2 regions of the Clostridium algidicarnis genome follow, and region 2 is predicted to be linked to the other one. Evidence: a T-box and tRNA genes for the amino acid it is inferred to sense, from the RefSeq annotation. Region 2 holds a T-box; the other holds one or more tRNA genes.
The links. A T-box is a leader RNA that pairs with one kind of tRNA and senses whether it is charged. The one in region 2 lies ahead of BV55_RS0103925 (glycine--tRNA ligase), so its partner is inferred to be a tRNA-Gly.
Positions count from the first base shown of each region.

Region 1: it encodes a tRNA-Gly, which carries the amino acid that the T-box ahead of BV55_RS0103925 (glycine--tRNA ligase) is inferred to sense. The anticodon was not compared.

Region 1 covers NZ_JNLN01000001.1:2,474,886-2,481,109, reverse strand. The annotation lists gene BV55_RS0111810 (hypothetical protein) at 1-973, opposite strand, end outside; gene BV55_RS0111805 (hypothetical protein) at 982-2,259, opposite strand; gene BV55_RS0111800 (ATP-binding cassette domain-containing protein) at 2,260-3,123, opposite strand; gene BV55_RS0111795 (hypothetical protein) at 3,126-3,854, opposite strand; gene BV55_RS0111790 (RNA polymerase sigma factor) at 3,847-4,407, opposite strand; tRNA gene BV55_RS0111785 (tRNA-Cys) at 4,695-4,769, opposite strand; tRNA gene BV55_RS0111780 (tRNA-Gly) at 4,774-4,848, opposite strand; tRNA gene BV55_RS0111775 (tRNA-Phe) at 4,863-4,938, opposite strand; tRNA gene BV55_RS0111770 (tRNA-Asp) at 4,945-5,021, opposite strand; tRNA gene BV55_RS0111765 (tRNA-Val) at 5,159-5,234, opposite strand; gene hslO (Hsp33 family molecular chaperone HslO) at 5,450-6,224, opposite strand, start outside.
Region 2 covers NZ_JNLN01000001.1:778,477-784,700, reverse strand. The annotation lists gene BV55_RS0103945 (hypothetical protein) at 1-644, shown strand, start outside; gene greA (transcription elongation factor GreA) at 787-1,269, shown strand; gene lysS (lysine--tRNA ligase) at 1,295-2,800, shown strand; tRNA gene BV55_RS0103930 (tRNA-Asn) at 2,923-2,997, shown strand; T-box leader at 3,075-3,241, shown strand; gene BV55_RS0103925 (glycine--tRNA ligase) at 3,295-4,686, shown strand; gene BV55_RS0103920 (methylated-DNA--[protein]-cysteine S-methyltransferase) at 4,832-5,305, opposite strand; gene murD (UDP-N-acetylmuramoyl-L-alanine--D-glutamate ligase) at 5,511-6,224, shown strand, end outside.

The DNA.
Region 1 (6,224 bases), 1.7 Mb from region 2:
GTGATATTCCTGTGAAAGTTATATATCTATGCGATTTTCTTGATACGTAAGAAATTATAAGGGCTAAGGCAAAAGCTAAGATATATACAATAATAATTGATAAAATAATATATTGAATTAGTGTTAAATCAAACCAATTAGCCCCATATTTAAAACAGGAATTTATGTTTGAATTATAAAAAAGCTCTACAGTATTTTTTCTTGTTAAAAACAAAGTAAATAGTATGCTTAATTCTAAAGTAACTATTATAAACGCAGATATTAATACTGCAGCCATTTTATCCTTATATAATCTTCTTCCTCTTCTCGTAGTATACTGAAGCACCTCCATATTCACCACTTCATCTTTAGTAAATATAGGTCCGAAAATAAATATTATAGATACTATTACAAGTAAAGTACTATTAATTATAAAACTGTTATAATTTTCAAATATAAACCAAGGTAGAATGTCATTATTTACTTTAGTTTTATTTATTTCTGTTAATCTATCTTTTTGTGCTCCGCTTTCAATATATGAATTATTGTTTTTATTTTCAAAGTTATCAATAAGATATTCCATAGATCGGATCTTTGAAAGTGACTCTTCTATCTCTTTAAAAGATATGTTATTAGATAACTCATCCAGCTTTTTAACTTCCCCTTTTAGATTTGAATTAAATTTTTGGAATTTGTCATAACTATCAGCCCCCAAATCCTTAGCATATTCATTTTCCTTAAGATAATTATCAGCTTCTTTTTTAAAATTCAGTTCTAAATTTTTAAGATATCCTAAGTCCTCATCCTCTAAATGATTACCTTTTTGCTTTATCATCTCTTTAGCTATTGTATAAATCTCTTCGTCTCCACGACTAGGAAATAGATTTATTTCAGAACTTATAAACATGTAATACATAACAAAACTTATGATACATAGAACAAATATACTTTTTATATTTAAAATCTTTTTAACTTCATTAAAAATAATTCTCATGGTTCCCCCTAACTTATACATTGCTTTTTAAAGCTTTTTATTGAATACCACATAACTATTATCATTATAATGCTCCAATTGATTATAGTTATTAGTTCATAATGTTTAAAAATAGTTAATCCCCCGCTTTCCATAAACCTAAGTTCTAGATTGAAAATCAAGGTAAAAGGTGTAAATGCAGAATAAATCCTAAATCTACTACTACCACTTATAAAAGACGGTAGCATAAATCCAATACCACTTATAATAAAAAAACTAACGAATCCTATAAAGCTATTTTTTATAAATCTTCCAATTACAAAAGCTATACTAGTAAAAAGCAAAAAACAACTGTAGGTTAATAATATCATCAACATTAAATACTGTTTAACTGTTAAGTTAAACCAACTCATATAAAGGTTCTTGCCTCCCGAGTAAAAAAAACTGCTTATAGATGTATTCCAAACCCTACTATAATCATATACAAAGAAAAATGTTATCAAAACAATAGTTAAAAGCACCGTGCCTAAAATCAAAACAGCTACTGTAATAGCTTTTAATTTATCGCAAATTAAATTTCTTCCTCGCTTTGAGCTATAGGCTACTAAGCTAGTATCATTCTCAAATTCATAATTCATAAAAAAGGTGGCTATCAGTGGTATCAATATCATAATCTGAATAATAATGTTTCTAAGTATGTCCTTATACAAAAATCCGTGCATATCATAGTTCTTACCATTAAAAAATAGGTACATTTGCTCTTCATTTTCTTTGATTTGTGTAAATCTATTATTAAACTTTTCAAACCCTTGTTTAGACATCTCTTCGGCTTCACCGGATAAATTAAGAAATTCAATAGATTTTCCAGCGATCTTAGTGATATCAATATTATTATAACTTTCAATAAGGTTTGGTATTGCCATATAATAATCTTCTATTTCAGCAGTAGCTTTTATTATTTGCTCTTCATCTTTATTATATTTCCCTTTATAAAAAGCAGCTTTATCCTCATTTAAATAATCTGAAATAGAATTATAGTTTTTTCCTTCCTTTTTATTTATTATTGTCATAGCTTCATCTAGGTTTTGCTTATAATACACTTTAAATTTAGCCATCATTTCATCATCAATTTTATATCCTACTTCATCTACAATATTATTTAAAACACCTAGATTATTTCTAAGTTTATATCCATTAAAAACTGTAAATAAATCAAATGCTAAAAAAACTAAAAAAACCACTATTACTATTGGAGATTTGAAGATCTTTTTTATTTCGTGTTTAAAGATTTCACTGCAGTCTAACATCTATATGCCATCATTGTATTGATACAAAAATACGTCTTCTAGGTTAGGACTAACAGACTTCCAATCTTCATTTCTATCTGACTCTTCTATAAATCTAAGCTTCATCCTGCCATTTTCCTGTTTTTCCGATAATGAAATATGGCATTCTCTAAACCTTCTAACTTCTGAAAAATCTATTTCCGTTTCATATACCTTACCTTCAAGAGTTCTACAAATGTTCTCTACAGTATCCTTATATAATATCTTCTTATCTTTAAGCATAACAACTTCGTTCGCAATAAATTCTATGTCACTAACTATATGAGTGGATATAATCACTATTCTATCCCTACTTAAGTCTGTTAATATATTTCTAAATCTTACTCTTTCCTTTGGATCTAGACCTGCTGTAGGTTCATCTAAGATTATGATTTTAGGATTATTTAATAAAGATTGCGCTATACCTACTCTTTGTATCATACCACCCGAGAACTTCTTCATCTTTTTATTAGCTACATCCTCTAAGGCTACTAACTTTAACAAATTTTCTATGTTAAATATAGCTTCTTTCTTATCTACTCCCTTTAGTGCTGCTAAATAAAGTAGAAATTGCTTTGGTGAATAGTTTTTATAATAGCCAAATTTTTGTGGCAGATAACCTAAAATACCTCTATACTCTTCATCTAAAGCTATAATATCAGTGCCTTCATAAAGAATTTCACCCTTAGTTTGGAATATAAGTGTAGTAAGAAGCTTTATTAAAGTAGTTTTTCCAGCTCCATTAGGAGCAAGTAATCCATAAACCCCATTTTTAAATTCTAGATTTATATCCTCTAAAACAATATAATCATCAAAACTTTTAGTTAAATTATTGATTGTAAGCATTTTTAAATTTCTCCTCTCTTAACCTTTATAAGCTTTCTTAAATTCTTTATATATATTAATGCCGTTATAAAAGTGATTATTAGATGAATATATAAGGGTATTTCATCTAATAATTTTATAGGTTTATTAGTAACATCAAGTACCATTAGCATAGGTAAACATAACCATAATGACATTATTAAGTACTTATATGACCTACCTTTAAAATTTATTAAAACTAATATATATAATGTAGAAAATATAAACAAGGCTGATATGGACACTATTATAATCTCCATCACATTGAAATTTCTTTTTACCAAAAACATCATAACTACAATCAAGGTGTTTATAACCATAGCTACTATGCTAAAAATAAACATTCTTATAGCTGTGATATTATAAAAGTTATATTTACAAGTAGCCTGAAGTTCGTAAATTCCATGAACTCTACTACTTATAAAACTATAGGAACAAATAAAAAAGTAAAAGATAGGAGAAGTAGAAAAGGTGTAAACTTTGAGCCTATAATCAAAATATATTTCACCGCTGTTACTCGTATTAAATTGTAAACCAAAGAAGCTAAAGGCTAACACTAAAAGTATAATAATAAATATTAACTCACTTTTATCATGAAATATATATTTAAAACCTAATTCCTTTCTAATAGCTTTCAAATAGGAAAAGAAACCCTCTTTTCCTTTTAAACCTTTGTCTAAAATTTCATCCATATTGATTTCTAAATCACTCATTATGAGTTTCCTCCATATACATTATTCTAATCTTTTTTAGCATGCTATAATACTTCGTTTTTACAGTAGATTCATTTAAATCCAAAGCATTTCCTATATCTTTAAAGGTCATATCAGCAAAAATCTTCATTCTAAAAATTTGCTGAAGATTAGCTTCAAAATTATTAACTATAACTAAAATATCTTTTACTTTTTCTCGTTTTATAAAATCATCCTCTATATCCCCTTTAGCCTTAAGTTCTATGCAATCTATAGTCGTTGAGCTTGTCCATTGTTTATAGTTTTTTGACCTATAGTAGTCAATTATTTTATTACTAGCTATCTTATATATCCAAGTTCTAAAAGAACATCTTTCCACATTATAATTGTCTATAGACCTAATCATACTAATAAAAATCTCTTGGGTTATATCTGCCGCTAATTGTCTACAGGAGGTTTGCTTAAAGACATAGCCATAAATTTCACTATAATAGCCTTTAATAAGTATATTGGCAGATTCTCTGTGGCCTTTTTTTTGAATGTTTTTTATAAGCTTCAGTTCATGGTCTAGCATCTTTACCTCCTTTTATAAATCTACTGTATATATATATTTATTTGTTTATTACCGGTACATACTAGTATTCGTAATCCCTTTAAAAATAGTTTTAAAAAACTTATATTTTCTTATCTTTTTGTTTTGATATATTATAAAACCCTATCACCTTTATTATAAAGGCACTACGCTATCATTTACCATCATTAGCCTTAGAGAATTTATTAATAGATGCGATATTCGTGATACAACAAAAAAAGCCCTTGAAATCAAGGACTTTACATTGTATCACAATATAAGTGATTTTATGGAGGCGCCACCCGGATTTGAACCGGGGAATAAAGGTTTTGCAGACCTTTGCCTTACCACTTGGCTATAGCGCCTTATTGGAGCGGAAGATGGGATTCGAACCCACGACGTTCACCTTGGGAAGGTGACGCTCTACCACTGAGCCACTCCCGCAACATATTTTTTTTTGGTGGCTAGACCAGGAATCGAACCAGGGACACGAGGATTTTCAGTCCTCTGCTCTACCGACTGAGCTATCCAGCCACTTTATGGCGACCCAGAAGGGACTCGAACCCTCGACCTCCGGCGTGACAGGCCGGCACTCTAACCAACTGAGCTACTAGGCCATAAATTAGAATTCCTAATTAGAGTAAAGTTTAAACTTTATCAAAAACTTAGAATTCTAGTCCAATATCGTCACTATATAAAACTTAGTCTTAAAAGACTTATGTATAAATATAGTAGATATAGGATAAAAATAAAATGGTGGGCACAACAGGGCTCGAACCTGTGACCCTCTGCTTGTAAGGCAGATGCTCTCCCAGCTGAGCTATGCGCCCTCAACCATTTTTATTATAATACTATTATTAAAGGTTGTCAATATATAATTTTACAGTTTTCTATTTCTGATCTATTTTTGTATTTATGGATATATTTATAGATTCACGTTCTATATTTATGTATAAATTATGATAACTTTATAAGTTTATTGTTTTGTACATATATATAAGATATAAATATATCTTATATATATGAAACATAACTGCTTTTGTGATTATATATTTTGTAGTAATTCTCCTATATCTTCATGTTTGAATAAATATGTTTTATTACAAAAGTGACATTTAAGCTCTTCTGTTTTTCCATCATCATATATTTCTTCTAAGTCTTTCCTTCCAATACTAATTAATGCTTTTTCCACTCTTTCTCTAGAGCAATCACAATTAAATTTTGGTGTAAGAGAATCAATAATTTTTAAATCCATGTCTTCAAATATATATTTAATTATCTCTTCAATGTTCATACCTTTTGATAACATTTCTGTTATTGAATCTATTTCTTCTAACCTATATGTTAGAAGGTCCGCTACAAGTTCATCCGCCCCTGGCATCATTTGTATTATAAATCCACCGGAAGCTTTTATACTGTAGTCAGTATCTACTAATACCCCTAAAGCCACAGCAGAGGGTGTTTGTTCTGAAACTGTAAAGTAATAAGCTAGGTCATCTCCTACCTCACCTGTATATATAGGCACTTGTCCTACATAGGGTTCTTTAAGCCCTAGGTCTCTTATTACTGTAAGATTACCATTTTTACCTATAGCTGACCCTACATCTAATTTTCCTTTATCGTTAAGAGGAATATCAATATTAGGGTTCCCTATATATCCTTTAACAGTTCCATCACTATAAGCTGTAACTGTTAAACTTTCAGCAGGTCCCCCTCCTGACATTTGAAGAGTTAATTTATCTTCCTTTGATTTTGACATTACTCCCATAAGTGTCCCTGCAGTTAAAAGTCTACCAAGGGCTGCTGCTGCTGTAGGCGTA
Region 2 (6,224 bases):
ATAATATAAAAAATGTAACAAATAAAATGAAAAGCAATGATTTTATTATAAGTCCAAAAGGTATTAGAGAATATGATTATTATTTTACCAATGACTTTCAAAAAGAACTCTTTTCATATAGTGTAGTTAAGAGCATAAAATTAATTCTTAGAAAAACTAATAAATCTTTAAAAAATAGCACTATATTAATAGACGAAGCCTCAGATCCTAAAGTATATGGTATATTAAAAGAAGTTTCTAAAAGTTGTAGACATATAATACTGTTATCAAAGAACACAAAAGAAACTTTAAAAATACAACAAAATATAATATCAAACTTTGGAGTTTCACCAGAGGTAACTAGTGATGAGAAATATGCTTTAAAATTATGTGATTTTATTATAAGTACTAAGGAAAAAAGTTATGAATATTGTGATAATATATGGTATATTAACAATCGAGATTTATCTTTTAAATTAAAAGGCACAGTAATAAATGACATATCATTTAAAACCCAATGGAATGAACTTTCAAGTGATGTATCTCCAGAGCTTATAGGAGCTATACTGAGCCAAATGCAAGGAAAAGATGTAGAAAGTGCTTTAAGGTATAATGGAGTATTTATGCATAAAATAAAATTTAATGAAAACCTAATAGATATATAGCTTAAAAGGGTATGTTGACAAATACATTTTAGCTGATTTATAATTATTAGAATGTGCTTGACTTATATATAAATCAAGCTTTTATTAATAATAGAGTATAAATATAAATATAAATATATTTAAATTAAAAGGGGAGAAAAAAATGAACGAGGCAAGGAAATATATAATGACTTATGAGGGAGTTAAAAAATTAGAGCAAGAATTAGAACACTTAAAGACAGTTAGAAGAAAAGACATAACAGAAAAGATAAAGGTAGCTTTAGGTTATGGAGATTTGAGTGAAAACTCAGAATACGATGAAGCTAAGAATGAACAAGCATTTGTTGAAGGAAGAATTCTTCAACTAGAAAACATGCTAAAAAATGCTTCTGTTATTGATGAAAATGAAATTACTACAGATGCTGTATCTGTTGGGTCTATAGTAAAGGTTAAAGATTATGAATTTGATGAAGAAGTAGAGTATACTATAGTAGGGTCAGCTGAAGCGGATCCTATGGAATTTAAGATATCTAATGAGTCACCTGTAGGGAGTTCTTTAGTAGGTAAAAAGGTTGGGGAAATTATCGAAGTAAATGTTCCAGAAGGTGTAAGTAAGTTTGAGGTACTTAATATAAGAAGAGATTAAACAAAGATTAATGGAGGGATAGCCAATGGCAAATGAAGAAGTTAATATTAATGAACTTGAAGAAAAGTATGGTGAGCAGGAAGCATTAAGAAGAGAAAAACTATTAGAATTACAATCAAATGGGAAGGATCCATTTGATGTTTATAGAGTTGAAAGAACTCATACTTCATTACAGATTAAGGACAACTATGATACATTAGAAGGAAAAGAAGTAAAGCTTGCGGGTAGACTTATGTCAAAAAGGGTTCAAGGCAAAGCGGGTTTTGCAGATATTCATGATAAAGATGGCAGAATTCAGTTATTCATTAAAATAGATATATTAGGTGAAGAAAAACATAAAGAGTTTAAATCTTTAGATATTGGAGATTTAATAAGTGTAACTGGTGAAGTTTTCAAAACAAGGACAGAAGAAATAAGTGTTAAGGTTTCAGAGTACCAATTAATTTGTAAATCTTTAAAGCCACTACCAGAAAAGTGGCATGGTTTAAAAGATCCAGATTTAAGATATAGACAAAGAGAAGTTGATATAATAACAAATCCAAAAGTAAAAGAAACGTTTATAATGAGATCTAAAATAATAAAATCTATAAGAGAGTTTCTAGATAATAGAGGATTCTTGGAAGTTGAAACACCTATATTATCACCTATTGCTGGTGGAGCAGCTGCAAGACCGTTTTCAACCCATCATAATGCTTTAGATATGGATATGTATCTTAGAATAGCAACAGAGCTATATTTAAAAAGATGTATAGTTGCAGGATTTGAAAAAGTTTACGATATGGGTAAGAACTTTAGAAATGAAGGAATTGATGTAAGACATAACCCAGAATTTACAATGATAGAATTATATGAAGCTTATGCAGATTATAACGATATTATGGAACTTACAGAAAACCTTGTTGCTTATGCATGTGAGAAGGTTCATGAAAAAACTGTAGTTAATTACGAAGGTACAGAAATAAATCTTACTCCACCATGGAGAAGAGCTACTATGGTAGATTTAGTTAAGGAATATGCAAATATAGATTTTAACGAGATTAAAACTAATGAAGAAGCAATAGCAATAGCTAAAGAAAAACATTTGCAATTTAAAAAAGAAATAGAAGATTGTACTAAAGCAGATGTATTAAATGCTTTATTTGAGGAATATGCAGAAGAAAAATTGATACAACCAACTTTTGTGTGTGATTACCCTGTAGAAATCTCACCTCTTACTAAGAAAAAGAGAGGAAACCCAGAATATACAGAAAGATTCGAAGGATTCATATATGGAAGAGAAATATGTAATGCTTACTCAGAATTAAATGATCCTATAGTTCAAAGAGATAGATTTAATCAACAAGCTAAAGAAAGAGAGCTTGGGGATGATGAAGCTTACGTAATAGACGAAGAATTTATGAGCGCATTAGAAACAGGAATGCCTCCTACAGGTGGACTTGGAATAGGAATAGATAGGATAGTAATGTTTCTTACAGATTCACATTCTATAAGAGACGTTATATTATTCCCAACAATGAAGCCACAAAATTAACAAAAGATATAAAACAAGTTCTAAATGTAAATAATTTTTTAGAACTTGTTTTTTATAAAAAAAGTTTTAAAAAATATGTTGCATTTTAAAAATAAATTGATATAATGATAGTGTAATGATATTCCGCGATAGCTCAATGGTGGAGCACTCGGCTGTTAACCGATAGGTTGGAGGTTCGAATCCTCTTCGCGGAGCCATTTTTTTAATATATTAATTACATATATACTAAAGGTCTTCAAAAATAGACATTGGTATGATATTAATAATTTAATACAATTTCACAATGATAAAGAATAGTAACTTTAATTACTTTTTAGAGAGATGGTACAAGGTGCAAACCATTATTGTAATAAAGTGAAAGGAGCTTTTGAGTGATACTACATTTTAAAGTAGGGCTATTGCCAATAAGGGTGGAACCGCGGAAAATATTTCGTCCCTTTTAGGTAAGGCTTTTTTTATTACCCATTTTTAATAATAAATAGGAGGTAACTTATATGACGTTTGAAAAAACAATGGATAAAGTTGTAGGACTTTGTAAGGGAAGAGGATTTGTATATCCAGGATCAGAGATATATGGAGGACTTGCAAATTCTTGGGATTATGGTCCTTTAGGCGTAGAACTTAAAAATAATGTTAAAAAGGCTTGGTGGCAAAAGTTTGTACAGGGAAATCCTTATAATGTTGGAGTAGACTGTGCAATACTTATGAATAACGAAGTGTGGATTGCTTCAGGGCATATTGGCGGGTTTTCTGATCCTCTCATGGATTGTAAGGAATGCAAATCAAGATTTAGAGCAGATAAGTTAGTTGAAGATCATATGACAGAAAATGGAGCAGAGGTAGCTTCAGCTGATGGTTGGAGTAACGAAGAATTAAAAGAGTACATTGATAGCAATGACATACATTGTCCAAAATGTGCAAAGAAAAACTTTACAGATATAAGAAAGTTTAACCTTATGTTTAAAACCTTTCAAGGAGTAACAGAAGATGCTAAATCAGAAATATATTTAAGACCAGAAACAGCTCAAGGTATATTTGTTAACTTTAAAAATGTACAAAGAACCTCAAGAAAAAAGATACCATTTGGTATAGGCCAAATAGGTAAGTCCTTTAGAAATGAGATAACACCTGGAAACTTTACTTTTAGAACTAGAGAATTTGAACAAATGGAATTGGAATTCTTTTGTAAGCCAGGTACTGATTTAGAATGGTTTGAATATTGGAGAGATTATTGCTGGAACTTCCTATTAAATTTAGGAATGGGAAAAGACAATTTAAGAATGAGAGATCATGCTAAAGAGGAACTTTCATTTTATAGTAAAGCTACATCAGATATAGAATACCTGTTTCCATTTGGATGGGGCGAACTTTGGGGTATAGCAGATAGAACAGATTATGACTTGAAAAAACATGCAGATAATTCAGGAGAAGATATGAGTTATTTAGATCCTACTACAAATGAAAAATATGTGCCTTACTGCATAGAACCTTCATTAGGAGCAGATAGAGTTGTATTAGCATTTCTTTCTGAAGCTTATGAAGAAGAGGAATTAGAAGGTGGAGATGTAAGGACAGTATTACACCTGCATCCAGCTTTAGCACCTTTTAAAGCTGCAGTGTTACCCCTTAGTAAAAAGCTTTCTGAAAAATCTACAGAAGTTTATTCTAAATTAAGAGAAGAATTTAATGTGGATTATGATGAAGCAGGAAGTATAGGTAAGAGATATAGAAGAGAAGACGAAATAGGAACACCATACTGTATTACAGTAGACTTCCAAACTCTTGAAGATGACACTGTTACTATAAGAGATAGAGATACAATGAAACAGGTAAGAATGAATATAGATGAACTATCAGAATTTATAAAGTTAAAGATGAAGTTTTAATTTGTATTTAAATCAATATAAATACTTAAAAGGCAAGTAGGGTTATTTTTATAGCCTTACTTGTCTTTTATTTTATTAGATTTCATAAATAACTATTAATTAAGCAGTCTTTGTATTTAATTTAAGGGTGTCTTTATTTAGTAAATCATAATAAGTTTTTGAATTTACCTTCATGATTTAAAAGCCATTCCTTTTTCCAAAGCCCACCGTTATACCCTATAAGATTACCATTACTACCTATAACCCTATGGCAGGGAATTATAATAGCAAGGTTATTTTTATTGTTAGCACCACCTACGGCTCTAACAGCCTTTTCATTTTCAATTTTATATGCTATTTCTTTATAGCTACAAGTGCATCCATAAGGTATAGTTTTTAATGCATTCCAAACCTTTATCTGAAAAGGAGTGCCTTTGTTATAAAACATATCTATATCGAAGTCTTTTCTAAGCCCTTTAAAATAATCATCAAGTTGAGTAATACAATTTAAAATTAAATCATTAGTTACAGATTCGCTTAAGTTGTCAACGAAGTTAATTGAAAATATGCCTTTATCTTTAGCTAATATTTCTATTATGCCAATTGGTGACCGGTAATATCCTTTAAATTCTTTATCCATATTTAATCCACCTTTACACATTAATTATACCTATATATTATTAGAAATGAACACAAATTACTATTATATAAGCTACAAATTCTTAACTTATTTTAATTAATATGATAGAATCATTTTAAACACAAATGTTATCATGATGTAATATTTTAAAATATAAAATTTGTTATATAAAATACAGGGCTTATTATTAAATTGGAGGTAGGTTATGTCTAAGAAAAAATTCAAGGAGTTTGAGGAATATATAAAAAGTAAGAGAGTTGCGGTAGTTGGTGTAGGGGTAAGTAATATACCGCTTATAAGTTTTTTAGTTGATATGGGAGCTAAAGTTACAGCCTTTGATAAAAAAACAGAATTAGAACTAGGAGATATAGTTAAAGAATTAGAAGCGAAGTCTGTAAATTTTGTATTAGGGGAAGATTACCTAGATAAGCTTTCTAACTTTGAAGTTATATTTAAAACACCATCTATGAGAATAGATAGTAAGGAGCTTCTTAGAGCTAAAAGTGAAGGTTCCTATATAACATCTGAAATGGAAGAGTTTATAAGATACTGCCCAGCGAAGATATATGGAGTAACTGGTAGTGACGGAAAGACTACTACTACTACAATAATATATAATCTTTTAAAAGAGCAAGGGTACAAGACTTGGGTAGGTGGTAATATAGGTACACCTTTATTTTCAGATATAAAAAAAATAAAACCGGAAGATAGAGTGGTAATAGAACTATCTAGTTTTCAATTAATGACTATGGATGTTTGTCCAGAAGTTTCAATTGTAACAAATCTTACACCGAATCATTTAGATATTCATAAAGGTATGGAAGAATATATAGAATCTAAGAAGAATATATTTTTAAATCAAGATAGACAGGGATTGTTAATATTAAATAGAGAAAATAGTATTACTTATGAAATGAAG